3 regions of the Lentzea sp. HUAS TT2 genome follow, and region 1 is predicted to be linked to each of the others. Evidence: riboswitches for the same ligand, from Rfam matches in the RefSeq annotation. Region 1 holds a riboswitch; each other region holds the start of a gene.
The links. A riboswitch is a leader RNA that binds a small molecule or an ion and turns the genes downstream of it on or off. The one in region 1 is predicted to bind cobalamin.

Region 2: it holds a riboswitch for cobalamin, as region 1 does, so the genes downstream of both, ACSHWB_RS29410 (CbtB domain-containing protein) here and metE (5-methyltetrahydropteroyltriglutamate--homocysteine S-methyltransferase) in region 1, are expected to answer to the same signal.
Region 3: it holds a riboswitch for cobalamin, as region 1 does, so the genes downstream of both, cobN (cobaltochelatase subunit CobN) here and metE (5-methyltetrahydropteroyltriglutamate--homocysteine S-methyltransferase) in region 1, are expected to answer to the same signal.

What each region holds. Positions count from the first base shown of each region.
Region 1 covers NZ_CP196667.1:9,270,265-9,279,763, reverse strand. The annotation lists gene ACSHWB_RS43765 (polysaccharide deacetylase family protein) at 1-643, shown strand, start outside; gene ACSHWB_RS43760 (SDR family oxidoreductase) at 640-1,512, opposite strand; gene ACSHWB_RS43755 (SDR family oxidoreductase) at 1,512-2,237, opposite strand; gene ACSHWB_RS43750 (TetR/AcrR family transcriptional regulator) at 2,331-3,002, shown strand; gene ACSHWB_RS43745 (NPP1 family protein) at 3,003-3,752, opposite strand; gene metE (5-methyltetrahydropteroyltriglutamate--homocysteine S-methyltransferase) at 3,907-6,132, opposite strand; cobalamin riboswitch at 6,241-6,445, opposite strand; gene ACSHWB_RS43735 (TetR/AcrR family transcriptional regulator) at 6,444-7,004, opposite strand; gene ACSHWB_RS43730 (enoyl-CoA hydratase/isomerase family protein) at 7,081-7,821, shown strand; gene ACSHWB_RS43725 (AMP-binding protein) at 7,814-9,190, shown strand; gene ACSHWB_RS43720 (acyl-CoA thioesterase) at 9,187-9,499, shown strand, end outside.
Region 2 covers NZ_CP196667.1:6,029,460-6,038,958, forward strand. The annotation lists gene metH (methionine synthase) at 1-197, shown strand, start outside; gene ACSHWB_RS29400 (HAD family hydrolase) at 220-846, shown strand; gene ACSHWB_RS29405 (CbtA family protein) at 843-1,601, opposite strand; gene ACSHWB_RS29410 (CbtB domain-containing protein) at 1,626-1,814, opposite strand; cobalamin riboswitch at 1,848-2,022, opposite strand; gene ACSHWB_RS29415 ((2Fe-2S)-binding protein) at 2,071-2,721, opposite strand; gene ACSHWB_RS29420 (phosphoribosyl-ATP diphosphatase) at 2,830-3,093, shown strand; gene hisG (ATP phosphoribosyltransferase) at 3,108-3,968, shown strand; gene ACSHWB_RS29430 (antibiotic biosynthesis monooxygenase family protein) at 3,965-4,276, shown strand; gene ACSHWB_RS29435 (phosphoribosyltransferase) at 4,210-4,851, opposite strand; gene ACSHWB_RS29440 (PaeR7I family type II restriction endonuclease) at 4,952-6,298, opposite strand; gene ACSHWB_RS29445 (thioesterase family protein) at 6,300-7,073, opposite strand; gene ACSHWB_RS29450 (RecB family exonuclease) at 7,070-7,915, opposite strand; gene ACSHWB_RS29455 (site-2 protease family protein) at 8,120-9,238, shown strand; gene ACSHWB_RS29460 (tRNA (adenine-N1)-methyltransferase) at 9,251-9,499, shown strand, end outside.
Region 3 covers NZ_CP196667.1:295,974-305,472, reverse strand. The annotation lists gene cobM (precorrin-4 C(11)-methyltransferase) at 1-212, shown strand, start outside; gene ACSHWB_RS01540 (cobalt-precorrin-6A reductase) at 209-910, shown strand; gene ACSHWB_RS01535 (precorrin-2 C(20)-methyltransferase) at 882-2,333, opposite strand; gene ACSHWB_RS01530 (precorrin-8X methylmutase) at 2,330-2,950, opposite strand; gene ACSHWB_RS01525 (hypothetical protein) at 2,947-3,927, opposite strand; cobalamin riboswitch at 3,939-4,069, shown strand; gene cobN (cobaltochelatase subunit CobN) at 4,105-7,668, shown strand; gene ACSHWB_RS01515 (EF-hand domain-containing protein) at 7,839-8,354, opposite strand; gene ACSHWB_RS01510 (AAA family ATPase) at 8,411-9,499, opposite strand, start outside.

The DNA of each region.
Region 1 (9,499 bases):
GTGGAACGTCGCCAGCGCCCGAACCTTCCAGTTCTTCGGTGACCTGGTCGACCGGGTCGACACCAACGAGAAGCTGGTGGCCCTGACCTTCGACGACGGCCCCGATCCCCCCGGTACCCAGATCGTCCTGGACCTGCTGAAAGCCGAGAACGTCCCGGCCACGTTCTTCCTGATGGGCCGCGACCTGGAGAAGCACCCCGAACTGGGCCGGCAGATCGCGGACGCCAAGCACGAGATCGGCAACCACACCTACAACCACAAGAGAATGATCGGCGTCCTGCCCAGCACCGTGGCGAAGGAGGTCGAGGACACCGACGCCCAGATCCGCAGGACCGGCTACAGCGGTGACATCCACTTCCGCCCGCCCAACGGCAAGAAGCTCTTCGCCCTGCCGCACTACCTGAAGGAACACGGCCGCACGACGGTCATGTGGGACGTGGAACCGGACTCCGCGGGCACCCCCACCGCGCAGGAGATCACCCAGCAGACGCTGAAAGAAACCAAACCGGGCTCGATCATCCTGCTCCACCCCATGTACGCGGCGCGGGAACAGACCCGGCAGGCACTCAGGCCGATCATCACCGGGCTAAAGGAGCGCGGTTACCGGTTCTTGACGGTGTCCGCGCTCCTCAACAGCCGCTAGATCAGGTCGGCCAGCTCCACCCGCCGCAGGAACTCGCCGCGCACCCGGTCCGCCACCGCGTTCACGACCTCGGCACCGTCGGCGGAGGGGTCGACGTGCACGCGGAACGGGGGCTTCGCGGCACCGACCACGTCCACGATCGCGTCCGCCACGGCACCGGCGTCCGCCCACGACGGCTCCAGCTCGGCGAGGCGCTCGCCCACCTGGTCCATCAGGCCGGGGTAGAACTCCTCGTACTCGGCGGCCCGCGAGGTGTCCGCGGGGGTGCCGGAGTGCGCGAAGTGGTTGGTGCCGTGGGTGAAGGCGCCCGGCACGACGATCGTGGTGTCGATGCCGAACCGCAGCAGCTCGGCACGGTACGAGACCGCCACCGCGTCCATCGCCGCCTTCGCCGCGAAGTACGGGGCCAGGTACGGGGGAGTGCCGCCGCGCGTCGAGCTCGAACCCACCCACACGACGTGACCGGAACGCCGGCCGCGCAGGTGGGGCAGGGCTGCTCGGTTCACGCGCTGGGTGCCCAGGACGTTGACGTCGTACAGGGCCGCGTACTGCTCCGGCGTGAAGGCCTCGGCGGGGCCGGTGACCATGTGGCCCGCGTTGTGGACCACCACGTCCAGGTGCCCTTGCCGAGCGATGATCGACTGAATCGCCGAGTCCGCGGACTCCTGCGACTGCACGTCGAGCTCGACGGCGTGCACAAGAACGTTGTTCGAGACCCCGAACTCCTGCAACTCCGAGACAGCAGCCGAGTTGCGGCCCGCGGTCTCCCGCATTCCCGCGTAGACCGTGTGGCCCGCGAGAGCCAGCCGGCGCACCGCCAGCGCGCCGAAGCCGCTGGACGCTCCCGTGACGACGATGACCTTGCCCATCAGATGATGCCTCCGTTCGCACGAATGGTCTGGCCGTTGATCCAGCGGGCCGGGCCCGCCAGGAAGGAGATGACCTCGGCGATGTCGTCCGCGGCGCCGAGGCGCTCCAGCGGTGGCTGCTTCGCGAGGGTGTCGATGGTCGCCTGGTCCTTGCCGTTGAGGAACAGTTCGGTGGCCGTGGGGCCGGGGGCGACGGTGTTCACGGTGATGTCGCGGCCGCGCAGCTCACGGGCCAGGATCAGGGTCAGCGCCTCGACGCCGCCCTTCGACATGGCGTAGGCCCCGTACTGCGGGAAGCGCAGGCCCACCACGGACGACGAGACGTTGATGATCGCGCCGCCGTCGCGCAGCCGACGTGCGGCCTGCTGGGACACGATGAACGTGCCACGGGCGTTGGTGCGCATGATGCGGTCGAAGACCTCGAGGTCCATGTCCGCGACGGTGCCGAGCGGCATGATGCCCGCCGAGTTCACGACGACGTCCACGCCGCCGTACGTCTCCACGGCCAGTTCGAACGCGGCGCTGACGGCTTCCTCGTCGCCGACGTCCGCCTGTGCGGCGACGGCCTGGCCGCCCTCGGACCTGATCTTCTCCACGGCCTCGTCGGCCGCCGCCTTGTTACCGGCGTACACGATGACGACGGCCGTTCCGTCGGCGGCGAGACGCTCGGCGGCTGCCCGCCCGATGCCCCTCGAACCGCCGGTGACGATCGCAACGCGAGTCATGACAGTGCTCCCAACTGGTGTTTCCGTCGATAACTCAATCAACGTATCACTGATATCGAATCAGTGCTACCATTGATGTGTTATCGTCGTTACATGGACACGAGAGAGCGTCTGGTGAAGGCTGCGGCCGACCTGCTGATCGAAGGCGGCAAGGAAGCGGTCTCGACGCGCGCGGTGGCGTCGGCGGCGGGAGTGCAGGCGCCGACGCTCTACCGGCTGTTTGGAGACAAGGACGGGCTGCTCGACGCCGTGGCGGGGTTCGGCTTCTCCGACTACCTCGCGACCAAGCACGCGATGGGCGCCAGCGACAACCCCGTGGACGACCTGCGCAGGGGGTGGGAGCTGCACATCGGCTTCGGCCTGGCGCGGCCCGCATTCTACCTGCTGATGTACGGCGAGCCGCGCAAGCGTGCGGCGCGGCTGGAGGCGGACGCGATGCTCCGCGAGATCATCAGCCGCATCGCGTCGGCGGGCCGGTTGACGGTCCCCGTCGAGCAGGCGGCGCAGTTCGTGCACGCGGCGGGCATGGGCGTCGTGCTGGCGTTGATCGCGACGCCGGAGGAGGAGCGCGACCTGGGGCTCATCACGTTCTCGCGCGAGCAGGTGATCAGGGCGATCACGACGGACGCCGCACCGGACGAGCCGACGGACATCCCGAGCAGGGCGATCGCGCTGAGGGTGGCACTGGAAGAGGACCCGCCCCTGATGCTGTCTCCAGCGGAACGGGTCCTCCTGGCCGAGTGGCTCAACCGCGTGGCTAAGTGATCACGCGTTCGGGTCGAACGCGATCCCGGCGGGCTTGGCCTGACCGAGGTTGTGGTTGAACGCGCTGTCCTTGATCGCCAGGGACGCGCTGCCGAAGTTCGCGTTCACGAGCTTGTCGCGCACACCGGCGGGGAAGCGGTCCCAGCTGACCAGCGCGGGGTACTGGTAGACCCCGTAGTGGTTCTCCGCCTGCTCGCCCGCACCCGCGAGCCGGAAGCAGTGCGTGCTGGCGCCGTCCTTGTGGTAGATGATCTTCGGGTGGGTGCCTTCCCACTGCACGTTGGCACGCGGGTGGGTCTTGTACTTGCCGTGCTCCGACGTCGAGACGAACTGGGCCACGTCGTTCTGCACCCAGACGACGACGTGCTCGATGTCGTGACGGTGACCGCAGCAGTCCCACAGCGGGACGGCCTGGTCCTTCTCGAAGTACAGGTCGTACAGGTAGGCGCACCAGCCGTTGTTGCACTTGGAGCGGCTGTAGGAGTTGGTGTTGTCCAGGTCGGACCTGTCGTGGCAGTTGCCGTTCAGGGCGCCCGAGTTGTTCAGTCCCGGCGCGATGTCACCGGTCGGCGAGATCGCCGGGGTGGGGTAGCAGCCGTCGCCGTCGTAGTCGAACGCGGGCTGCCACTTGCCGTCGGCCGCCTCGTAGTTGGCGGGGATGGCCCGGGGCGGGTCGGCGAGCGCGACGCCGGGGAACAGTGCCGTGATCAGCAGTGCGCCGGCCAGCGCGGACAGGAGCTTCTTCCTCAACTTCAGGCCTCCGGGATGCAGGGGAGTGAGGCTTGCGAGGCCGAAGGTGGTACATGAACCGCGTTCACGTCTAGGTACTTCGCCAAATCTTTGCCATACCGGGAAATTAACAACCCCGGGACGGAATCGATCACGTCCCGGGGTCGCGCTCTCATCAGCCCAGGCTGGACCTCATGCGACGGGTCGCCGCGACCAGGTTTCGCAACGCGGGCTCCACCTCGGCGTAACCGCGCGTCTTCAACCCGCAGTCGGGGTTGATCCACAAACGTTCACCTGGCACCGCACGCACCGCCTCGGTGATCAGCGCGACGATCTCGTCCTCGCCCGGCACCAGCGGTGAGTGGATGTCGTAGACGCCGGGACCGATGCCGCGCGGGAACTCCAGGCCCTCCAGGATCTCCATCTTGGACCGGGCCGCCTCGATCGTCGTGACGTCCGCGTCGAGGTCGGAGATCGCGCCGATCACCTCGCCGAACTCCGAGTAGCACAGGTGGGTGTGGATCTGGGTGCCCGTCGTCGCGCCCGCGGTGGCGAGCCGGAACGCGCCGACCGACCACTCCAGGTACGCCGGTTGGTCCTTCCGGCGCAACGGAAGCAGCTCGCGCAACGCCGGCTCGTCGACCTGCACCACCCGGATCCCGGCGGCCTCGAGGTCGCGGATCTCGTCGCGCAACGCCAGCGCCACCTGGGCCGCGGTGTCGGCCAGCGGCTGGTCGTCGCGCACGAACGACCACGCGAGGATCGTCACCGGGCCGGTCAGCATGCCCTTGACCGGCTTGGCCGTCAGCGACTGCGCGTAGGTGCTCCACGGCACCGTCATCGGCTTCGGCCGCGACACGTCGCCGTGGATGATCGGCGGCCGGACGCAGCGCGACCCGTACGACTGCACCCACGCGAACTCCGTGCTGGCAAAGCCTTCCAGGTGTTCGGCGAAGTACTGGACCATGTCGTTGCGCTCGGGTTCGCCGTGCACCAGCACGTCCAGGCCGATGTCCTCCTGCAGGTCGATCACGCGGCCGATCTCGTCGCGCATCCGCTGCCCGTACTCGTCCTCGGTGATCTCGCCGTTCCTGACCGCCGCGCGCGCCCTGCGGATGTCGCCGGTCTGCGGGAACGAGCCGATCGTCGTGGTCGCGAGCGGCGGCAGCCCGAGCCGGGCCTGCTGGGCCGCGGCCCGTTCCTCGTACGGCGCGCGGAGGCTGTGCTCCGGCCGCAGCGACGCGATGCGCGCCCGCACGTGGTCGTCCCGGCGCGGGCTGGGCACCTGGCGTTTCGCCTCGTCGGCCCAGGCGCCGTCGGCTCCCTCGCGCAAAGCCTTGCCCAGCACCACGATCTCGCGGACCTTCTGCCGGGCGAACGCCAGCCGCGCCTGCACGTCCGGCTCCAGGTCCTCAGCCTCCAGGTCGTACGGCACGTGCAGCAGCGTGGAGGACGACGACACGACGACCTCGCTCGCGAAGCCCAGCAGTGTCGCGGCCTTCGCCAGCGCGGTGTGCAGGTCGGTGCGCCACACGTTGCGTCCGTCGACCAGGCCGGCGACCAGGATCTTGTCGCGCAACGCGGGGATCGCGACCGACGTGTCCGGTGCGCTCACGAGGTCGATGCCGATCGCCTCGACCTGGGAGGCCGCCAGGATCGGCAGCGCCTCACCGAGATCGCCGTAGTAGCCGGTGACCAGCAGCTTCGGCCGGCCCGGCAGCCCGCTCAGCGTCCGGTACGTGCGGCGCAACGCGTTCAGCTCGGCCGCCGTGCGGTCGGCGGCGAACGCGGGTTCGTCGATCTGCACCCACTCGACGCCCTCGACGCGCAGGCGGCCGAGCAGCTCGACGTAGGCCTCGAGCAGGCGGTCGAGCAACGTCAGCGGGTCGAAGCCCGGGACCGTGCTCTTGGCCAGCAACAGGAACGTCACTGGGCCGAGCAGCACCGGACGGGTCGTGAAACCGCGTTCGAGCGCTTCGCGGTACTCGGCGATCGGCTTGTCACCGGCCAGCCGGAACTCGGTGTCCGGGCCCAGTTCCGGCACCAGGTAGTGGTAGTTCGTGTCGAACCACTTGGTCAGCTCCAGGGCCGCGGCGCCGTCACGGCCGCGTGCCGCCGCGAAGTAGGTGTCCAGTTCGGACAGTCCGAGGTCGCGGAACCGCTGCGGGATCGCGCCGAACAGCTGGGTCGTGTCGAGCACCTGGTCGTAGAACGAGAACGTGTTCGACGGCACGGAGTCCAGTTCGGACAGTTCGGCCCAGGTCTGCGCCCTGAGCTGCTTCGCCGTCTCCCGCAGGGCGGCCTCGTCGATCTTCCCAGTCCAGTACTGCTCGACCGCGCGCTTCAGCTCGCGCTTCGGTCCGATTCGGGGATAACCAAAGACAGTGCTGCCGATGGTCACAAGCTCTCTCCTCGCGAGCGTGCGGAAGCACCGGAGACACGCGAGCAGGACGGCACGCAGCCGCGCCCGTCAGCCCGCCCGAGAGGCTCCGGAGCACCGCGCACCGGGTCGGCGCGCGGACCGGCGGCAGGTCTTCGGACTCGTGGGCGTGTTGCCTGCTCCTACCGGCCGTCGCTTCCCAGATCTGGCAGACCCAGTGCTTCTGACGGCTTTCGTTCCCACTCACCGCTGCGGGGCAGTCCCGGACTCGCACCGGGTTCCCTTTTGCTCCACCCGGAACGAGCCCGGGTGAACCGCTGGCAGCACCGACCCTAGCGGGCCGCGCCGAGCATGCCCAGCGCCATGTCCGCGTACTGGACGGTGAGATCACTCAGGTCGACCGGCCCGGTGGGGGAGTACCAGCGCGAAACCCCGCTGCACATCTCCAGCAATGCGAGCCGCGCCACACCCGGATCGGCCACGGTCAGCTTCCGTGCCTTCACCCCGTCGTCGATGGCCTGCTGCCAGAAGCGTTCGTAGCGGTCGCGCAACGCCACGATCTCCGCGCGCCGCTCACCGGTCAGTGCGCGCATCTCGCCGTCCACGACCGTCGTCTCGCGCGGCTTCTCGGCGTGCGCGCGCACGTGCATCTCGACCAACGCGACGAGGCGGTCCGTCTCGTCGCCGGTGATCAGCTCGGCCTTGCCGATCAGCTCGGTGAGGCTGGTGCGCATGATCTCGGCCAGCAGGTCTTCCTTGGTGCCCATGTAGTGGTAGAGCGTGGCCGACGAGAGGCCGGCGGCCTGGGCGAGGTCGCGGATGCCGGTGCCGTGGAAGCCGCGTTCGGCGAACAACCGCACGGCGGCCTCGCGGACCCGTTCCTCCGTCGTCATCTGCTGCCTCCCTTGACCGGCCGGACGCGCTCACTCTAGCGTCAAGCCCGATCGATCGATCGATCGAAGGGGAGAGATGACCGTCGACTACTCCTGTGCCGAGGGCATCGCCCAGGTGCACCTGAACCGTCCGGAACGGCTCAACGCCGTGGTCCCGGCGCTGGTCGAGGACCTGCTGGCGGCGTTCGCGCGGGCTCGTGAGGACGGGGCGCGGGTGATCGTGCTGGCGGGCCGCGGCAAGGCGTTCTGCGCGGGCCACGACCTCAAGGAGCCGGTGCCGGTCGAGACCGAGAAGCAGACGCGGGCACGGCTGGAGCGCATCCAGGACGTCACCCGCGCGATCCGCGACTTCCCCGGTGTGGTGATCGCGGCGGTCCACGGGTACGCGCTCGGTGCGGGCGCCGAGTTCGCCCTGGGGTGCGACCTCATCGTGACGAGTATCGGAGCGGAGTTCGGGTTTCCCGAGGTCAGCGTTGGTCTCAGCGTCACAGGAGGCATCTCTGGCCTGCTGCCGAAGGTCGTCGGTCCGCACAAGGCGAAGGAATGGCTGCTGCTGGGCGAGCGGATCACCGGTGGCCGGCTGATGCAGCTCGGGGTGGTCTACCGGGAGGTCTACGACCACGAGAAGCACGCGATGAAGCTCGCGAAACGCATCGCTGCCCAGCCGCCGGTGGCCGCGTTGCTGGCGAAACGCGCGGTCGACCAAGGCTGCGGCGCGACGCTTGATCAGGCGCTGGCCACCGAGGTCGACCACGCCGTGATCACCAGCACCTCCGGTGAGGGGGACAAGCCCCGTGAGGAGTTCGGCCGTGGCTGATCTCATCGGAGCACTGCGCACGGCCGTGACGCGGTGGCCGGACAAGATCGCGTGGACGTTCGATCCTGGCGGCTCGTTCACGTTCGCCGAGATCCACGCGTTGTCCGACGGGTACGCGCAGGCGTTGCGGGACAGGGGGATCCGCGCGGGCGACCGGGTCGCGATCATGCTGCGGAACGTGCCGGAGTTCCCGCTGGTCTGGTTCGCGCTGGTCAAGCTCGGCGCCACGGCCGTGCCGATCAACGTTCGGTACCGCTCGGTCGACGCCGCGCACGTGCTGCGGACCGCCGAGGTGGTGGCCGTGGTCAGCACGGAGGAGTTCCGGCCGCTGCTCGCTGATCACGTGGTGCACTACGTGGAAGCGCTGGAGCCGGTCGAGGGGTTCGTGCAGGGCGAGGTGTCCGCGCCGGTCAGCCTGCAGTTCACCTCCGGCACCACCGGGAAGCCGAAGGCGTGCGTGCTGTCGCACTCGTACTGGATGACGCTCGGCGGCAGCCTGGTCGAGCACTTCCCGCACCTGGGCTCCGACGACGTGATGCTGACCGCGCAACCGTTCCACTACATCGATCCACAGTGGAACGTCGTCGCGGCGCTGCTCGCCGGCGCGCATCTGGTGGTGCTGGACGGCTTCCACCCCTCGTCGTTCTGGGCGAAGGTCCGCGAGCACGGCGTCACCTACTTCTACTGCCTCGGCGCGATGCCGACGTTGTTGCTGCGCATGCCACCCGACCCGCTGGACCGCGCGCATCGGGTGCGGGTCGTGCAGGCCTCGGCGATCCCGCCCGCCCTGCACGCCGAGCTGGAAGAGCGGTGGGGCGTCGGCTGGTTCGAGGCGTTCGGCATGACCGAGACGGGCGCCGACCTGCGGATCACCGCCGAGGACCACGACAGGTTCGTCGGCACGGGCTGCCTCGGCCTGCCCGCGCCGCACCGCGAGGCCAAGATCGTGGACGGCGAACTGTGGTTGCGCGGTCCCGGGATGATGGACGGCTACCTCGGGCTGCCCTCGCCGTTCGCCGACGGCTGGTTCCGCACGGGCGACCTCGCGCGGATCGAGGACGGCCGCGTCTACCACCTCGGCCGCACCAAGGACATGATCCGGCGCAGCGGCGAGAACGTGGCCGCGCACGAGGTCGAGGAAGTGCTGATGTCGCACCCGTCGGTGCGCCTCGCGGCCGTGATCGGCGTGCCGGACGACATTCGCGGTGAGGAGGTGAAGGCGTTCGTGGTCGGGGAGATCACTGATCGGGAGCTCGCCTCGTACTGCGCCGAACGCCTGGCCTCGTTCAAGGTTCCGCGTTTCTGGGAGTTCCGCGAGGATCTACCGCGCACCCCGTCGGAACGCGTCGCCAAGGAGCTGCTGCGGTGAGCTTTCACTGGGAGAGCCCTGTCTTCTTCGACGAGCTGGATCTGAACGGCACCCTGCACAACTCGCGGTTCGCACTCCACGTCGAACGCGCCCAGTCCGCGCTGTTCGAGTCGATGGGCTTCGGCTGGTCCACCTACGCCGACCGCGACCCCGACCTGAACTACGTGGTCAAGGAACTGCACATCGAGTTCAACGCGGCTTTCACCGCACCCGGCATGCTTCTGGTCGAGATCACCGCCGACCGCATCGGCACCACCAGCGCCCGTTACGGCTTCCGCTGCGGCCACTACGCCTCCGGCCACCGGGTGA
Region 2 (9,499 bases), 3.2 Mb from region 1:
AGCTCGGCTACCGCGGCGCCCGTTACTCGTTCGGCTACGGCGCCTGCCCCGAGATGGAAGACCGCAGGCGCATCACCGAGCTGCTCGACCCGGCGCGCATCGGGGTCTCGCTGTCCGAGGAACTCCAGCTCCACCCGGAACAGTCCACCGACGCCTTCGTGGCGCACCATCCGGAGGCGAAGTACTTCAATGTCTGACCTGCACGCTGTTTTGTGGGACATGGACGGAACGCTGCTGGACTCCGAGAAGCTGTGGGACATCCCGCTCTACGAGTACGCGGAGAAGCTCGGCGGGGTGCTGTCGCTGGAGACCCGGGAGCGCATGGTCGGCAGCAACGTGCCCACCACGATGCGCCTCCTGTTCACCGACGTGGGCATCGAGCCCACCGAGGCCGACATGGCCGACGGCGCCGCGTGGATCTCACGCCGCACCGAGGAGGTCTTCCGCGCCGGCCTGCCGTGGCGTCCGGGCGCCCAGGAGGCGTTGCGTGCCGTGCGTGAATCGGGTGTGCCGATGGCTCTCGTGACGTCGACCGAGCGCTCGCTGACCGAGGTCGCGCTGGACACGATCGGGCGGGACCTGTTCGACGTCACCGTGTGCGGCGACGAGGTGGACGGGCTGAACAAGCCGCTGCCCGAGCCGTACCTGAAGGCCGCGCGGTCGCTGGGCGTCGACCCTGCGCGGTGCGTGGCGATCGAGGACTCGCCGACCGGTGTCGCGGCCGCTGTGGCCGCTGGGTGCACCGTGCTGGTCGTGCCGTGTGACGTGGAAGTGCCGACGGGGGAGCGGCGGGTGTTCCGCGACTCCCTCGTCGGCGTCGACCTGGACGTGCTGAAGGTGCTTTAGACCGAGGCCTCGGTCACGCGTGCCTTCGCCGTGCGCGTGGCCGGGTCGATCAGCAGGCCGAACACCACGCCGATGCCGACGTAGAGCGTGGCGAGCTGGGCGAGCGAGCTGAGGCGGAACTGCCACAGCACGTTCACCGGCATGTCCGCGGGGATCGTGTCCGGCGGCGCGGGGAACGCCAGCAGCACCACCGCGGCGGCCGCGGCCACCGCGAGCAGCACGGCCGTGGTCCGCACCGGCTGCGACTGCGCGCGCAGCTGCTCGGCGAGCCAGCTCGCGGCCCACACGATCACCAGACCGGCCACCACCACACCGAGGTAGAGCGCGGTCCGGTAGTTCACCGTCTCCGGGTCGCCCACGGCGGGCGGGTTGGCCGGGTACTTGAGCCACGGCAGCAGCGCCACGGCACCGAACACCGCGGCACCGAACGCGAGACTGCGGCTGAAGGGCGTGCTGCCGGTGAACCAGCGCTTCGACAGCGCGTAGGCGGTGGCGAACACCAGGCCCACCGCGATGCCGACGATCACCACGCCGAGCATGCCGCCCACGATCTGGGCGCCCCGGCTGACCAGCTCTTCCTCGCCGCCGTGCGTGTGGCCGGCCTCTTCACCGGCAGGTGCCCGAGCTTCTTCGACCGCGAGCGCGGCGCGAATCGGGATCTCGGTCACCAGGAGCTGCACGAGCGCGGAGGCGACACCGGCGATACCGCCGGCCGCGATTCCGCGCAGCGCAAGGGACTTGTACGTCGTCGTCATGCCTTCCCTGCCTGGGATCGGGGATCAGTGGCAGGGGACGCCGAGCGCGTGGCGCCCGTCGTGGAAGAACTCGTGCAGCAACTCGGAACCCGCGCCGAGCGCGAGGCCGTTCTCCTGCAGGACCAGGTAGGTGACGATCAGGCCGAGCACTGAGACGGCGAAGGCCCATTTGGGCACGCGGACGGCGGACAGGCTTGCTGCGGGGCTCGTCATGACGGGCTCCTCCATACCTCGTGGAAGGTCAACTCTCCTTGCGGCGCCGCAGCCGGTCTCCTGACTCCCGGATCAACGCTGCCCCCGCGTCTTCCCAGTCCCGGCGGGGACCAGTGACGTGCTCGGCGGGGATCGCTTCCCGGTCACAGTGGCGAGGACCGCGCCGGATTTGCACCGGCTTCCCGTCACTGCGGCGCGTGCACCGTAAGTTGAATGGCCCGTTAAGCACAACCGGCCATAAGAGTTGTTGCGTTCCTCACTTCACGAGTGGACAGTCACCACACTTCCCACCTGCGGCGACGCGGTAGTAGAGACAACACGACCGACGCCGGAACGTGACCTCGCCGGGAAAACTCAGGAATTCACCCGCCAGTTCGAACGGCGGTGCGCTCATGAGCCGTTCGCCGCGTTCTTCCGCTTCCTCGGCGGTGAGCATGCGTGCGCGGACAACCATTTTGAGGGCGCCCGCGACGTTCGACATCGCGTTGCCCCACAGCAGTCCGCGCGCCACCGGGGTGACCCCCTGGATCGCCTCCACCACCGGTTCGAGCGCCTCGGCGGCACTCGGGCCCAGTCGTGGCTGGTCGATGCGGACGCTCAGGCCGTTGGTGGGGTGGTGCTGCCACCAGAGGTTCTCCGGGCGGACGTCGATCGGGAGGTCCGCGGCCGTGAGAGGGCTGAGCAGCCGGGCCGTGTAGCTCAGGAAGAACAGGCTGGCCGCGACGCGTGGTTCCTCCGCTTTGTACCGGTTCGCGATGGCGTCGATCGTGTTCTTGAGCGCCGGACCTTCCAGCAACGCGGTTCCCGGCAGCCAGGAATCGTCGGGGCGGCCGACGTCGAGCGCGAAGAACGGGTTGATTCCGCGCACCCGGCGGAGGGCTTCGAGTACCTCGGCGAACTCAGACACGGAAGTTCACGCTACTGGGTGTCCATGCAGGACAGATCACGTCCAAGACCTGGGACAGATGCGACCGCGGTGTGGACGGGGGTCGCCGGGATGGGAGGATGTCATGCCGTGAAGACCTTCGATTCCCTGTTCGCTGAACTGACCGAACGAGCCGCCACCAAGCCGGCAGGTTCCGGCACCGTCGCCGCGCTCGAGGCCGGGGTCCATGCGCAGGGCAAGAAGGTCCTGGAGGAGGCGGGCGAGGTCTGGATCGCCGCCGAGTACGAGTCCGACGAGAAGCTCTCCGAAGAGATCTCGCAGCTGCTCTACCGCCTCCAGGTGCTCATGCTGGGCCGTGGGCTCACCCTCGAAGACGTCTACAAGTACCTCTGACGGAAGACTTCCACATGCTGCGCGTTGCAGTCCCGAACAAGGGCGCGCTCGCCGAACGCGCCTCCGCCATGCTCACCGAGGCCGGCTACCGGCAGCGGCACGAGCCGCGCGACCTGACCGTGCTCGACAACAACAACGACGTCGAGTTCTTCTTCCTGCGCCCCAAGGACATCGCGATCTACGTGGCGTCCGGTGACCTGGACCTCGGCATCACCGGCCGCGACCTGGCCGCCGACTCGGGCGCCGACGACAACGGCAACTCCGTCGAGGAGCTGCTGGCGCTGGGCTTCGGCTCGTCGACCTTCCGCTACGCGGGCCCTCGCGGCACCGACTGGAAGGTCTCCGACCTCGAGGGCAAGCGCCTCGCCACCGCGTACCCGAAGCTCGTGGGCCGCGACCTCAAGGCCCGCGGCATCACCGCCAAGGTGATCCGTCTCGACGGCGCCGTGGAGATCTCGATCCAGCTGGGCGTGGCCGACCTGATCGCCGACGTGGTGGGCTCCGGCCGCACCCTTCGGCAGCACGACCTGGTGCCGTTCGGCGACCCGATCTGCGAGTCCGAGGCGGTCCTGATCCACCGCAACGGCTCGGAGCTCTCCGCCGCCAAGAAGCAGCTGACGGCCCGCATCCAGGGCGTCGTGTTCGCGCAGCAGTACCTGATGCTCGACTACGACTGCCCGCGTTCGATCCTCGAGGACGCCATCGCCCTGACCCCGGGCCTGGAGTCACCGACCGTCGCGCCGCTGGCCAACCCCGACTGGGCGGCCGTGCGGGCGATGGTGTCGCGCAAGGAGGCGAACAAGGTGATGGACGAGCTGGCCGCCATCGGTGCCAAGGCCGTGCTGGCCTCGGACATCAGGTTCTGCAGGCTGTGATCACCGAGCACGCCCTGCTGGACGTGCTGCCAGGATCCGCCGAGGAGTTCGAGTGGGCGTTCGGCGAGGCGCGGGAGCTGATCTCCGCCTCGCCGGGCTTCCGCGGCCTCGAACTGCTGCGGTGCCTCGACACCCCGTCGCGCTACCTGCTGCTCGTGCGCTGGGACTCGGTCGAGGCGCACACCGTCGGCTTCCGGCAGGGACCCACCTACGCGCAGTGGTCAGCTCTGCTGCACCGCTTCTACTCGCCGTTCCCGGTGGTGTCGCACTTCGAGAGCGCGCTGAGCACCTCGTCGTCCGTGGTCTGATCGAAGCTCTCGTACCAGCGGCTGACCGCGCCGAAGCGCTTCGGCGTGAGGATCGCGATCACCGGCGCCGTGAAGGTCCTGAGCGACTCCCTGGCGGCCACCGGCACGGCTAGAGTGACGCTCTTCGGCTCGCGCTGGGTGATCCAGTGGAGCGCCGCTCTGGCGGTGACCCCGGTGGCCAGGCCGTCGTCCACCAGGATCACATCGCGGTCCTTGATGGTGAGCGCCTTGTCGCCGCGATAGAGGGCGGTGCGCCTTCTGGCTTCTTCTCGTTCCTCGTCGCAGGTGTGGCCCAGCTGTTCCTCAGTGAGGTTCAGGGCTCGGAGCACTCCCGGGTCGTAGATGGGCTCGCTGTCCGCGGTGACGGCGCCGACGCCGTACTCGGGATGGCCCGGGGCACCGATCTTGCGCGCGACGACCACGTCTAGTTCGGCGTTGAGGTGCTGGGCGATCTCCTTGGCCACCGGGACGCCGCCTCTCGGCAGGCCCAGGATCAGCGGGTCGTGCCACGGGAGGTCGGCGAGTCGCGCGGCGAGGGCGCGGCCCGCTTCCTGACGGTTCGCGAACCTCTTCACAGTCTCACCGACGCTACGCCCTCATCCGCTCGGTCGAACAGGCCGACGACGTCGGTGGTCGTCGAGATGACTCCTGTGGCGGCCTGTGGTGTGGCGGCGCTCAGTCCTCGGTGAAGCGGAGCGCTCGCTCGGCGCTGTCGATGAGGTCGGCGTAGGTCAGGATCTGGACGCGGCTCAGGTGGGCGTTGTAGGAGCGGATCGTCCGCTCGACCATGCCGGCGGTCACGCCGTCGATGCGGACGTGGGCGGGATCGCCGATCACGACCGTCGCCTTCGCCCGGAGGTAGTCGACGCCCGCACCGGGCTCGTCGCGCTGCACCGCCTCCATCGCCGCGCCGGTCAGGTCGAGCGTCCTGATGTGGTTCATGCACCGGCTGACCGCCTCGTGCACTGCCATCGACAGGATCAGCTGGTCGCCGTGCAGCGTGACGAGCTCGGCTCCCGGTCTGCTCAGTTCGACGACGTGGACGCTGCGGTCGGAGCAGACCAGCCGGATCTCCTGCCGCTCGACGGGCAGGAAGCCCTGGTACTGGCCGCCGAACAGCCAGTAGTGCCGTCCGATCATCTCCTTGACCGCGGCTTCGGACGCGTCCGGGTCGGCCACGATCTTCCGCAGGCGATCCAGCAGGGCGCGCCGGCGTTTGAGACCGATCTCGTCGGTCACCTCCTCCACAGCGGCGTGACCCGAATCAATGTCGTGCAGCGCGAGCAGCACACCGCTGAGGTTGTTGTGCGTGGAGAGCCGCAGCGCGACGCTCGCGGACACCGGGTCGTGGTGCTCCCGCAGTCTCCGGAACGCGGTGACGTGGTCCGCGACGGACTGCGCCAGCCCTTCGAACCCCATCGTCGGGTCCGGCTCCGCGACCGCGATCTCGGATTCACCGGTGAAGGTCATGTAGCTGATGGCGTCGTACATCTGGTCGTCCCGCAGACGACGGAAGAAGTCGCGATAGCGGTCGACGTACGTCGCGCCCTGAGCGGACCGAAGAGGCGCGGTCGCCCCCGGCGTCTTCTCAAGGGTGAACACAAAACCCAGAAAGGGCCGGAACGCGCTCTGTTCCGAGGAGTTGTGCGCCCGGCCGAAGTCAACGGCCAGGGCAACGGCCTCCGACATCCGGTTACCGATGTTGTTGCCGATGCTCGGACCGAACTGCCACTTGAACTCGATGGCGGCGACCAGCTGGTCCCCCTCCATCACCACCAGATCCCATTGCCGCGGGCGGTCGTTGTAGGCACCGGCGAGGGCGACGAAACCGGACTTGCGGATCGCGCCTTCCGGTACTCCCTTGGCGATCAGCTCGGTTCGCAAGGCTTCGATCAGGGCGTCGTCCATCGATCTCGCCCGTGAGCCGAGAAGCACCCCGCGGCTGCCGGCCTCGGTGCTGGGTCGCGCCATCGCGGTGAGGGCCTGGGCGGCGGGATGGGTGTCGTGCACAGGGTTCTCCACGTCAGCGCTCGCGCACGAACAACGCCTGCGCCGTCGTCCCCACCGGCCCCTCCACGTCGTGCACCACGCTGGTGGCGAGCCCGACCCCGTCCGGCCCGATGGTCGTCCGCGCGTCCATCCCCACCCACTCGCCGACAGGGCGCCGGTGCAGGTGCACGGTCAGGTCGGTGTTGATGGCGTACCACTTGCGAATGTCCACACGGGACGAGACGCCGCTGGCCGAGTCGACGACGGCGAACAGCCGCTCCTCCGGTGACGGCTCGGAACCCTCGACCACGGCCACGCGCGGCCGGGCCCACACCTGGGCATCGCCCGGCGTGAAGATGCCGCCCGACACGGAAAGCCACTCGACGGCGGCCAGGTAGCCGCCGCCCCAGAAGTCCGGGATCTCCATCGGCACGGCGGACTCCGGCGCTGCCAGTGCGGGGACCTCGCCGCCTGCCACGGAGGTCGTGTCCGAACTGACGATGCGCCACGCACGAGCCGTGAGCACCGGACGGCCCTCGTGGGAAAGGGAAGCCGCCAGCAGTTCCACGGAACGGCCAGGGCGTTCGACCGAAGTGGACACTCGCAGGTCGGCCACCGGTACCGGGCCCAGCACCTCGAACGTGACGCGGGCCAGGGCCGACGACGGGTTGCCCAGTGCCAGCAGGGAACGCACCAGCAGCGCGGAGGGCGGGCCGAGGTGCTGGCTGTCCGGGCCCCACGGGCCGACGGTGTGCGACGTGGAGCGGTACGTGTCGTCGCCCAGCGGCTGGTAGAAGGCCTGCATCAGTCCCGGTCCTGGAGGGGCTCGGTGTCGTCGGGCTCAGGCCAGCCGGGGTAGGGCGGCGGGGTGCCGTCGAACGCCGGGCAGAAGGCCTTGTGGTCGCAGTAGTCGCACAGGCGGCTCGGGTTGGGGCGGAAGTCGCCGGTCGGGGCCGCGCGCATGATGGCCTGCCAGATCGCGTCCAGCGTCCGTTCGAAGCGGGCCAGTTCCGACTCGTCCGGCGTGTAGGCGAGGGCCTGGCCGTCGGCGAGGTACATCAGGCGCAGCTGGCGGGGGACCACACCGCGCAGCTTCCACAGGACCAGGGCGTAGAACTTCATCTGGAACAACGCCTTCGCCTCGCCCACCTCGCGGGGCGCGGCGCCGGTCTTGTAGTCCACGACGCGGATCTCACCCGTCGGGGCGACGTCCACGCGGTCGATGTAGCCGCGCAGCAGCACGCCGGAGGGCAGTTCGGACTCCACGAGGAGCTCGCGCGACTCCGGTTCCAGGCGCCGGGGGTCCTCCAGGCCGAAGTAGCCGTCGAGCAGCTTCGTGGCGGACGCCAGCCACTCCGCCTCCTCCTCGCTGCCCTCGACCTCGAACAACGACGAGAACTCCGGGCGCTCTGCCTTCACCCGTTCCCAGGCCGGCGTGATCATCGAACGCGCGCGGTCCGGCACCCGGTCGGCGGCGGGCAGCCCGAACAGGTCCTCCAGCACCGCGTGCACCACCGTGCCGCGCACCTGCGCCTTCGTCGGCCTCTCCGGCAGGCGGTCGACCGCGCGGAACCGGTAGAGCAGCGGGCACTGCTTGAAGTCCCCTGCCCGGGAAGGCGAGAGCGCGGGCCTGCGCAACGTGGTGCTCATGGTTCGCACCCTAGGACAGGGGTCTGACATTCTTGTTCGCGCCACCTGAGAACCGCTTGCCCGAAGCCGACGAGAGCCGTGTTCGACGAGGCTCGCACGCAGGAAGGCCGCTCTCGTCGATCCCGGGCCTGATCGCGCCACCGGAGAAGGGACCTGCGGCGGCACCAGACCGCGGGATCACACCCACCGCTCTACAGTGCACCCGTGGCCGCGCGGATCAGTGATCGAGTAGGCGGCCTGCTGCTGTTCCGGGTGGCGGGCATCCCGGTCCTGCTCGCGCCGTCGTGGTGGATCGGCTCGGCGATCGTGGTCGCGTTCTACGCGCCGTTCGTCGACGACCTGGCCCCCGGCACGCCACCGGGCGTCGGGCTGCTGATGGCGGCACTGCTCGCGATCTTCCTGGGTCTGTCGGTGCTCGCGCACGAGCTCGGCCACTGCGTCGCGGCGCTGCGGCTCGGCCTGCCGGTCAGAAGACTGCACCTGTTCCTGCTCGGCGGGTCGACCGAGATCATGCGCACGCCCGGCAAACCCAGCCACGAGGGTCTGGTCGCGGGCGCCGGGCCCGTCGTGTCCGTCGCGCTGGCGGCCGTCTTCGGCATCGGCGCGACGGTGATGAACCAGGACGGCGTCGTGTGGGTGCTGGTCTTCCAGCTCGCCATCGCGAACGCCGCCGTCGCGGTCTTCAACCTCCTGCCCGGACTGCCGCTGGACGGCGGTCGCATCGTCAGGGCCGGTGTGTGGGCCGTGACCGGGCAACGGGCGATGGGCACGCGTGTCGCCGTGGTCGGCGGTATCGCCGTGGCCATCGCATTGGTGGCGTGGGCGCTGTACGGCGTCGCGGAAGGCGCGGAAGACCGGTGGCTGCGCTTCGGCGTGTGCGTGCTGACGGCGTGGGGCGTCGTCGCCGGTGCGAGGGGCGAGCTGGCGAGCGAACGCCGCCGCACGTGGCCCGCCGGTGTCACCCTCAGCGACCTCATCCGTCCGGTGCTCCAGCTCCCGGCGGAAAGTCCCGTCGCGGACGCGCTGAGCACCTCGGCCGGGCGGGGCGTGGTGCTGGTGCGCGCGGACGGTGTCGCGGCCGGGCTGCTCGACACCGTGGCCGCGGAGAAGCTCGCCGCGTCGAGTCCGTTCGCGCCCGCGGAGCAGGCGGCCGAGCCGATCTTGCCCGAGACGGTGCTGCTCGCCGACGAGCCCGGCGAGGAGATCGTCGAACGCGTCCAGGGCACCGCCGCGTGGCAGTTCCTGGTCGTCGATCTGGAGGGCCGCCCGGCGGGTGTGCTGCGCAGGGAGGACCTGCGTGCGGCCATTGAGAAGGGCGTTTGACACCATTGCGCGGTGATTAGCGCAAGTGGACCGTTCCAGCCGGGTGACCGGGTTCAGCTGACCGACCCCAAGGGCCGGCACTACACGGTCGTCCTCGAGCCCGGCAAGGAGTACCACACCCACCGCGGCGCCATCCCGCACGACAAGCTGATCGGGCAGCCCGAGGGCTCGGTCGTGGCGTCGGTGGGCGGCACGAACTTCCTGGCGCTGCGCCCGCTGCTGCCGGACTACGTGCTGTCGATGCCGCGTGGCGCGCAGGTG
Region 3 (9,499 bases), 1.2 Mb from region 1:
TGGTGCCGAACTACGGGCCGGACTGCCCGGTCGCCGTCGTCGCCTACGCGTCGCGTGAGGACGAGGTCGTGTTGCGCGGGACGCTGGACGACATCGCGGCGCAGGTCGAGGCCGCCGGGATCAAGCGGACCGCGGTGATCATCGTGGGGCAGGTGCTGGGGGCGACGCAGTTCCCGGACAGCCATCTGTACTCGGCCACGCGGGTTCGATGATCCTGATCCTCGGCGGGACGGGGGAGGCGCGCGAACTGGCTTCCCGTGTGGCTGCTGTTTCTTCGCTGGCCGGCCGGGTCAGCAAACCCGCCCTTCCTGTCGGCGAGGTCCGGATCGGCGGGTTCGGTGGCGTTGACGGTCTGGCGCAGTGGTTGCGCGCCAACGATGTCCACGCCGTGGTCGATGCGACGCACCCGTTCGCCCGGCGGATCACGTCGAACGCTTTCGAGGCTTGCGAACGGGTCGGTGTGCCGTTTCTGATCCTCCGGCGGCCTGGGTTCACGCCGCAGCCCGGATGGCGCTGGGTGGACAGCGTCGCCGAGGCCGCGCGCGATCTTCCCGGGACGCGCGTCTTCCTGACGACCGGACGGCAGGATCTGGCCGAGTTCGCCGCGTGCCCGCAGTGGTTCCTGGCGCGGATGGTCGAGCCGCCGGAACCCCCGATGCCGCAACGGATCGAGGTGCTGCTGTCGCGCGGACCGTTCACTGTGGACGGTGAGCTGGAGCTGATGCGGTCGCGCGAGATCGACGTCCTCGTCACCAAGGACAGCGGCGGCGCGATGACGTCGGCCAAGCTCGAAGCCGCGCGGCAGCGGGGCGTGCCCGTCGTGATCGTGCGTCGGCCACCGCTCCCACCAGCGGAAACGGTGGCCGACGTCGATGCTGCCGTCAGCTGGTTGGGTACCGCCGGGGCGTGAAGACGACGCCCTGGGGCGTCACGATCGTCTGCGACGAGCCGATGATCAGCAGGCAGCGCATGTCGATCGTGGCCGGGTCGAGCGCGCCGAGCGTGAGGACGCGGATCTCCTCCTCCGGGCCACCGACGTCGCGTCCGACGACGATCGGCGTCTCCGGGGCGCGGTGGCGGAGCAGCAGGTCGCGCATGTCCGCCACCTGGTGCGTGCGGGCCTTGGACGCCGGGTTGTAGATCGCGATGACCAGGTCGGCCTTGGCAGTGGCTTCGAGGCGTTCGGCGATGACGTCCCACGGCTTGAGCCGGTCGCTCAGGGAGATCACCGCGTAGTCGTGCCCGAGCGGAGCGCCCGCCTTGGCCGCCACGGCGTTCGCGGCCGTCACGCCGGGGATGACGCGCACCGGCACGTCCTGGGTCTCCGCCGCGACCTCCAGCACCGCGGTGGCCATCGCGAAGACGCCGGGGTCGCCCGACGACACGACCGCGACCCGCGCACCCTTGCGCGCCAGGTCCAGCGCGAAGGCGGCGCGTTCGGACTCGACCTGGTTGTGCGAGGAGTGCCGCTTCTGGCCGGGGCGTTCGGGAACCCGGTCGAGGTAGGTGCTGTAGCCGACCAGTTCGTCGGCGGCCTCCAGCTCCTGGCGGGCCTCCGGGGTGAGCCACGCGCGGGCGCCGGGGCCGAGGCCGACAACGACGACCTCACCCTTCGGCTTGGCGGGCCTGGACTGGCTCGGCAGCACGGCGATCGAGAAGTACGGGACGGTCTCGGGGTCGACGTCGGCCAGCGGCGCCATCTTCTGCCGGCTCGTCGTGGCGCGCTCCACGTACCAGGCGCCGTCGAGCCTGCCAGCCGCTTCGAGCGCCTCGCGGACGTTGCCGAAAGTGCGGCCCAGCTTGAGGATCGCGGCGCAGTCGGTGTCGGCGAGCCTGGACGCGAGCTCGGCGGGCGGCAGCGTGCCGGGCAGGATCGTGAGCACCTCGTCGCGTTCCACGAGCGGCGTGCCGAGGACGGCACTGGCCCCGCTCACGGACGTCACGCCGGGGACCACCTCCCACTCGTAACGGTCGGCGAGGCGTTTGTGCATGTGCATGTACGAGCCGTAGAAGAACGGGTCGCCCGCCGCGAGCACGACGACGTCACGACCGGCGTCGAGGTGCGCGGCCAGCGTGGCGGCGGCCTCCTCGTAGAACGCGTCGATCTCGCCCTGGTAGTCGTCCGTGTCCTCGGTGGTGACCGGGTAGACGAGCTGTTCCATGATCTGATCTTCACGGAAGTAAGGTGCCGCAATGGTCTTGGCGACCGACCTGCCGTGCCGGGCGCTGTGGAACGCCACCACGTCGGCTTCGTTGATGAGTCGCGCGGCCTTGACCGTCACGAGTTCCGGGTCGCCAGGACCCAGGCCGACGCCGTAGAGCTTGCCCGTCATTCTTCCTCGCTCGCGATCGCGTTGATGGCCGCCGCCGTCATGGCACTGCCGCCGCGCCGGCCGCGCACCACGAGGTGCTCCAGATCCGTTGCGGACAAAGCTTCCTTGGACTCCGCCGCCCCGATGAACCCGACCGGGATGCCCAGGACCGCCGCGGGCCGCGGGGCTCCGGCGGCGATCAGGTCGAGGAGGTGGAACAACGCGGTGGGGGCGTTGCCGATCGCGATCACCGCGCCGTCGAAGCGGTCAGCGAGCAGTTCGAGTGCGGCGGCACTGCGCGTGTTGCCGATCTCCTGCGCTCGTGACGGCGTGCGCGGATCCTGCAGGTAGCAAAGGACTTCGTTGTCCTTCGGCAGACGGCGGCGGGTCACGCCGGACGCGACCATGTTGGCGTCGCACAGGATCGGGGCGCCGCCCCGCAACGCCTCCCTGGCGTCGCGCACGACGTTCGGGGAGAACGCGACGTCGTCGGGCAGGTCGGTCATGCCGCACGCGTGGATCATGCGGACGACGACTTTCGCGACGTCCGCCGGGAACCTGGTGAGGTCCGACTCCGCGCGAATGGTGGCGAAGGACTGGCGGTAGATCTCCGCCCCGTCCTTGATGTACTGCGTCACCTGATCTCCTCGTAGCCGTCGCCGGTCGCGACGAACTCGATCACATCGCCGGCGGGACGGCCGCAGCGGCGTGCACAGCCCGACCAGTGAACGGGCCGGTCGTGCGGGGTTCCGAGCCACGCGCGGGCGTCGGCCCGCACGTCGGAGAGCGACTTCGCGCAGCCGGGGCGCCCGGTGCAGGCGCTCACGCCGTGCCAGGGGGATTCCGGGTCCGTGATCAGGCCGGAGGTGTCGGTGCCGGCGGGGACGACCAGGCTGCGCCACGGGGTCAGGCGGAGGGGCACGCCGGGGAGCTGGTGGGCGTCGAGGCGGCCGAGCGGGACCCCTGGCGTCAAAGGTGAAGGTGCGACAGGAGTCACAACCGGGGTGAGGCGCGGGGCGTCGGTGGCGCCGAAGTGAGCGGTGATCTTTCGCACACCGTCGTCCACTTCGGACAGGCGCCAGGCCGGGCCGCGGAGCTGCTGGAAGAGGCGGGCGGCGGTGAGGACGGCGGAGACGGGGTCGGCGACGCGGATGCCGGTGTCGCGGCCTGCGAGCAGCAGAACGTCGCTGACCAGCCCGAAGTCGCCGCCCAGCCCACTCACCGAAGCACCCACCGTCACCAGGAAACGCCCTGGCAGCGAGGCCAGCAGAGGGTCCGCGCACAGAGCCGCGTCGATCTCGTCGACCAGCGCCTGGTTGTCCTCCAGCGGCGCCGCGATGATGTTGCGGATCCGCTCGTGCGACGCCGACGGCAACAGCCCGGCCGCGGCCAGCCGCGCCCCCAGCTCCACCCCGTCCGCGAGCCCCCTGATCTGGAGGTTCGCCCGCGAGGTCAGCTCCACCGAACCGTTCCCCAGCTCAGCCGCGGCCGTCCGCACCACATCCCACTGAGCAGCGGAAAGAGTGCCGCCCGGCACCCGGATGCGCGCCAGCCCGCCGTCGGCCGCGGCGTGCAGCTCGACGGCGCCGGGGCAGGCGTCCGGGTGACTACGCATAGGTCGGACTGTAACCCGCCGGTTAGGGTGAGCCCGAACGACGAAGCGCAGGAGGAAGCCGGTGCGAATCCGGCGCGGTCCCGCCACTGTGACCAGCGAACACCGCTGGGAGTCAGGAACTCCGCTTCCGAGTCACCCGCACTTTGGGGCGAGGACCCCACGAGGGATGGAGCCTGCGTGATCCTGCTGCTGTCGACCTCCGACACCGACCTGCTGTCGGCGCGTGCGAGCGGAGCCGAGTACCGGCTCGGCAACCCGGCGCGACTGACGACCGACGACCTGCCCGCGTTGATGCAGGACGTCAGCCTCGTGCTCGTGCGCATCCTCGGTGGGCGCCGGATGTGGGAGGAAGGGCTCGACTGGCTGCTGGCCAGCGGGCTGCCGGTGGTGGTGCTCGGTGGTGAGCAGCAGCCGGACGCGGCGCTGATGGAGCTGTCGACGGTGCCCGGCGGGGTCTGCGCGGAGGCGCACCTCTACCTCGCGCACGGCGGTCCGGCGAACCTCACCGAGCTGCACAAGTTCCTCTCCGACACCGTGCTGCTGACCGGCCACGGCTTCGAGGCCCCCACGGCCACCCCCACCTGGGGTGTGCTGGAACGCGAGACCGCTCCAGAAGGTCCGACGGTCGCGGTCCTCTACTACCGCGCCCACCACGTGGCCGGGAACACGGCGTTCGTCCACGCCCTGTGCGACGCGATCGAGGCCAAGGGCGGCAAGCCACTGCCGGTCTACTGCTCCTCGCTGCGCACCGCCGAGCCCGAGCTGCTCGACACGCTGCGCCAGGCCGACGCGCTCGTCGTGACGGTGCTCGCCGCCGGTGGCACGAACCCCGCGAAGGCTTCGGCGGGTGGCGACGACGACGCGTGGGACGTCGGTGCGCTGGCCGCGCTCGACGTGCCGATCCTGCAAGGGTTGTGCCTCACGTCGAGCCGCGCGTCGTGGGACGAGAACGACGACGGACTGTCTCCTTTGGACACCGCGACCCAGGTCGCGATCCCGGAGTTCGACGGCCGTATCATCACGGTCCCGTTCTCCTTCAAGGAGATCGACGAGGACGGCCTCACCGTCTACGTCGCCGACCCCGAACGGGCGCTGCGCGTCGCGGGCATCGCGGTCCGGCACGGCAGGTTGCGGCACATCCCGGTCGCGGAGCGCAAGATCGCGGTCATGCTGTCGGCGTACCCGACCAAGCACTCCCGCATCGGCAACGCGGTCGGCCTGGACACGCCGGCGTCGACCGTGCGGCTGCTGAAGGCCATGCAGGAGCACGGGTACGACATCGGCGACGCGCTGCCGGGTGTGCAGGAACTGGACGGCGACGCGTTGATCCACGCGTTGATCGCGGCCGGTGGCCAGGACGCCGACTGGCTGACGCAGGAGCAGTTCGAGAGCAACCCCGTGCGCATCGCGGCCGCGGACTACCGGGAGTTCTACGAGACGCTGCCCGAGGAATTCCGCGAGTCGATGCAGGAGCACTGGGGCGAGGCGCCCGGCACGCTCTTCGTCGACCACTCCAAGTCCAAGGACGGCGAGATCGTGCTGGCCGCGTTGCGGTCCAACAACGTCGTCGTGATCGTGCAGCCGCCGCGCGGGTTCGGCGAGAACCCGATCGCGATCTACCACGACCCGGACCTGCCGCCGTCGCACCACTACCTCGCGGCGTACCGGTGGATCGAGTCGAACTTCGGCGCGGACGCGGTCGTGCACGTCGGCAAGCACGGCAACCTGGAGTGGTTGCCCGGCAAGACCGTCGGCATGTCGGCATCCTGCGGCACGGACGCGGCGCTCGGCGATCTGCCGCTGGTGTACCCGTTCCTCGTCAACGACCCGGGCGAGGGCACCCAGGCCAAGCGCCGTGCGCACGCCACGCTGGTCGACCACCTCGTGCCGCCGATGGCCCGCGCCGACAGCTACGGCGACATCGCGCGCCTGGAGCAGTTGCTCGACGAATACGGCAACATCTCCGCGATGGACCCGGCGAAGGTGCCGGCGATCCGCGCGCAGATCTGGACGCTGATCCAGGCAGCCAAGCTCGACCACGACCTAGGCCTGGAGGACCGGCCGCACGACGCGGAGTTCGACGAGTTCATCCTGCACGTCGACGGCTGGCTCTGCGAGGTCAAGGACGTTCAGATCCGCGACGGCCTGCACGTCCTGGGCGAGGCGCCGACCGGGAGCGTCCGCGTCAACCTCGTGCTCGCCATGTTGCAGGCACGGCAGATGTGGGGCGGTCAGGTCGCCGCGCTGCCCGGTCTGCGCGAGGCGCTCGGCCTCACGACCACGGGTCGCGAGGACGTCGACGCGATCGAGGAGATCGCGCGCGGACTCGTTCAGGCCATGGAGGACGCGGGCTGGGACCGGGAGGTGGCCAAGACCCTGCACGAGTCCGAGGACGTGCAGAAGATCCTGGAGTTCGCCGCCGTCGAGGTCGTGCCCAGGCTCGCGCGCACCACGGACGAGATGACGAACGTCCTGCACGCGCTGGACGGCGGCTACATCCCGGCCGGCCCGTCCGGTTCCCCGTTGCGCGGCCTGGTGAACGTGCTGCCGACCGGCCGCAACTTCTACTCGGTCGACCCGAAGGCCATCCCGTCGCGGCTCGCGTGGGAGACCGGTCAGGCGATGGCCGACTCGCTGCTGGAGCGCTACCGGGCCGAGAACGACGGCGAGTGGCCGCCCTCGGTCGGCCTGTCGGTCTGGGGCACGTCCGCGATGCGCACCGCCGGCGACGACATCGCCGAGGTGTTCTCGCTGCTGGGCGTGCGGCCGGTGTGGGACGACCAGTCCCGCCGCGTGACGGGGCTGGAGGTCATCACGCTCGACGAGCTGGACAGGCCGCGCGTCGACGTCACGATCCGCATCTCCGGCTTCTTCCGGGACGCCTTCCCGCACGTCGTGTCCATGTTGGACGATGCGGTGCAGCTGGTTGCCGCGCTGGACGAGCCCGCGGAGCAGAACTTCGTGCGGGCGCACATGCTCAAGGACCTGGAGGAGCACGGAGACCAGCGCCGGGCCACGTTGCGCGTCTTCGGTTCGAAGCCGGGCGCGTACGGCGCGGGCGTGCTGCCGTTGATCGACAGCCGCAACTGGCGCGACTCGTCCGACATCGCCGAGGTCTACGCGGTGTGGGGCGGCTACGCGTACGGGCGCGGGGTCGACGGTGTGGCGGCCCGCGCGGACATGGAGTCGGCGTACCGGCGGATCGCGGTGGCGGCCAAGAACATCGACACCCGCGAGCACGACATCGCCGACTCGGACGACTACTTCCAGTACCACGGTGGCATGGTCACGATGGTGAAGGCGTTGACGGGCAAGGCACCCGCCGCGTACGTCGGTGACAGCACGCGCCCGGAGGCCGTCCGCACGCGCACGCTGACCGAGGAGACCTCCCGGATCTTCCGCGCCCGCGTGGTGAACCCGCGCTGGATCGGGGCGATGCGCAACCACGGCTACAAGGGCGCGTTCGAGCTGCAGGCGACGGTCGAGTACCTGTTCGGCTACGACGCCACGACCGGCGTCGTCGCGGACTGGATGTACGAGAAGCTGACCGAGTCGTACGTGCTCGACCCGGAGACCAGGAAGTTCCTGCAGACCAGCAACCCGTGGGCGTTGCACGGCATCGCCGAGCGCCTGCTGGAGGCGGCGGAGCGCAAGATGTGGGAGCACCCCGAGGAGTCCACTTTGGACGCGCTGCGGGCCGCCTACCTCGAGACCGAGGGCGACCTGGAGGACGGCGCCTGACTGATCTTCACCCGTCCGGCCCAACCTTATGTCGCACGCGGGGCCCCTACGTACCTTCTGACGGTACGCGGGGTCCCCGCGTACCGTTCGGAAACACGGATGGGGCGGATTTTGTTGGGGGAGGTGACGGAGCGGGGTCGGGGCTGGGCGATGTCGTCCGGTGGGCGCGTTCAGGCCGCCTGAACAGGTCCGAACACGTAGGAGCCGGCCGCGGAAGGGTTGTCGCCGGCCCAGAACTCGGCCCACAGCGTCGTGAACTCGTTGCGCGACAACCTGCCGTCGCCGTCCAGGTCCAGCCTGGCGAAGTCGGTCGCCTCCACGTGGCCCAGCCAGGCCTCGATCATCAGCCGGTACTCCGCCTCGGAGACGTAGTCGTCGCTGTCCGAGTCCACGGCACCGAACATCGCGTCCGCCGTTCCCAGCACCGGCTCGATGTTGTCCGGCAGCACGTCCACGACGTTCAGAACATCCTCCAGCGTCACCTGGTCCGCGCCTCCCGCTGCCGACTGCAGGGTGGCCCACCAGCCCAGCATCACCTGCGTCAGCAGCGCCTCGTCACTGCCGCGCAGTGCCGCCCAGCGCTGGGCGAGCAGCTCGAAGTCCTCCTTGTTCAGGCAGCCGTTGCCGTCGGAGTCCAACGCGCCGAAGACCAGATCGACCTTGCTCCGCTGAAATTCGCTCGCCATGCGCAGGACGATAGGGCCGAAAGTCGTAACCCAACTATCGGCCGAACGGGTCCGAACTAGTCCACGAACAGAGCATCCGCGAGCTGCAAACGGCCTGAGACACCGAGCTTCCGGTAGATCCCGGAGAGCACGCCTTCCACGCCGTCCGCGGGCATGAGCAGCGTCGATGCGATCTCGTCGTCGGAACGGCCCCGCGCCGCCAGTTCCGCCACCTGGTGCTCCGTCGGGGTGAGCGCGGTCGGCCCTGTCTGCCGCATCCGCCGAGGTCCGGCGCTCGTCGCCACCAGTTCGGAGTAGGCCCGCGCCGACATCGCGGCCGATCCGCACTTCTGCGCCAGGTCCAGGGCGTCACGCAGGCACGTGCGCGCGAACGCCGTGTCGCCCTGGCGGCGCACCACCACGCCGAGGTCGACCAACGCGCGTGCCAGCTCCAGGCGGGCGGGGGAGCCGCGCAGCACCCGCACGGCCTCCTCCAGCAACGTCCGGCCGGCCGCACCCGCGGTCACCCGGCCCTCCGCGCGCAACGCCATGCCCAACGCCCTGGGGGCGCCCCAGATCCGGGCGAGTGCGACCTCCTCCTGGGCCAGTTCACGTGCTCGTTCGCCGTCGCCCATCGCCGCGCACGCCAGCGCCGCCCCGGAACGCCACGACAACGCCGCCGGGTTGCGGTACGGCCAGGCGGCGCAGTGCCGTCCGGCGGCCAGGAACGCTTCCAGGGCCTCGTGATCGTCGCCTCTGGCGGTCAGCACTCGTCCGCGCACGGTCAGCACGCCGCCGAACGACCACGTGCGCCGCGCTTCGTCCGTCGAGGCTTCGGCGATCACCGAGGCGGCCTCGTCCAGGCGGCCCTCCTCGAGCAGGATGTCGGCGAGCAGTGCTGCGTGCCAGGTCGACACGGCGTGCCAGCGCCGGTCCTGGCGCAGGTGATCAGCAGCTACCGCCAGGTCGGCGCGGGCGGAGGCGAGATCTCCCTTGCGGCGCTGGACGTTCGCCCGCATGACGTTCGTCAGCGCGCGCAACGCCGGGGCCTGGGCGCGGTCGACCTCGTCCAGCACGGCCAGCGCCTCGTCCAGCGAGTCGGCGAGGTTCAGCGTCATCGCGGACGTCAGTGACGAAAGAACGTCCGTGGCGGACACCAGCGGCAC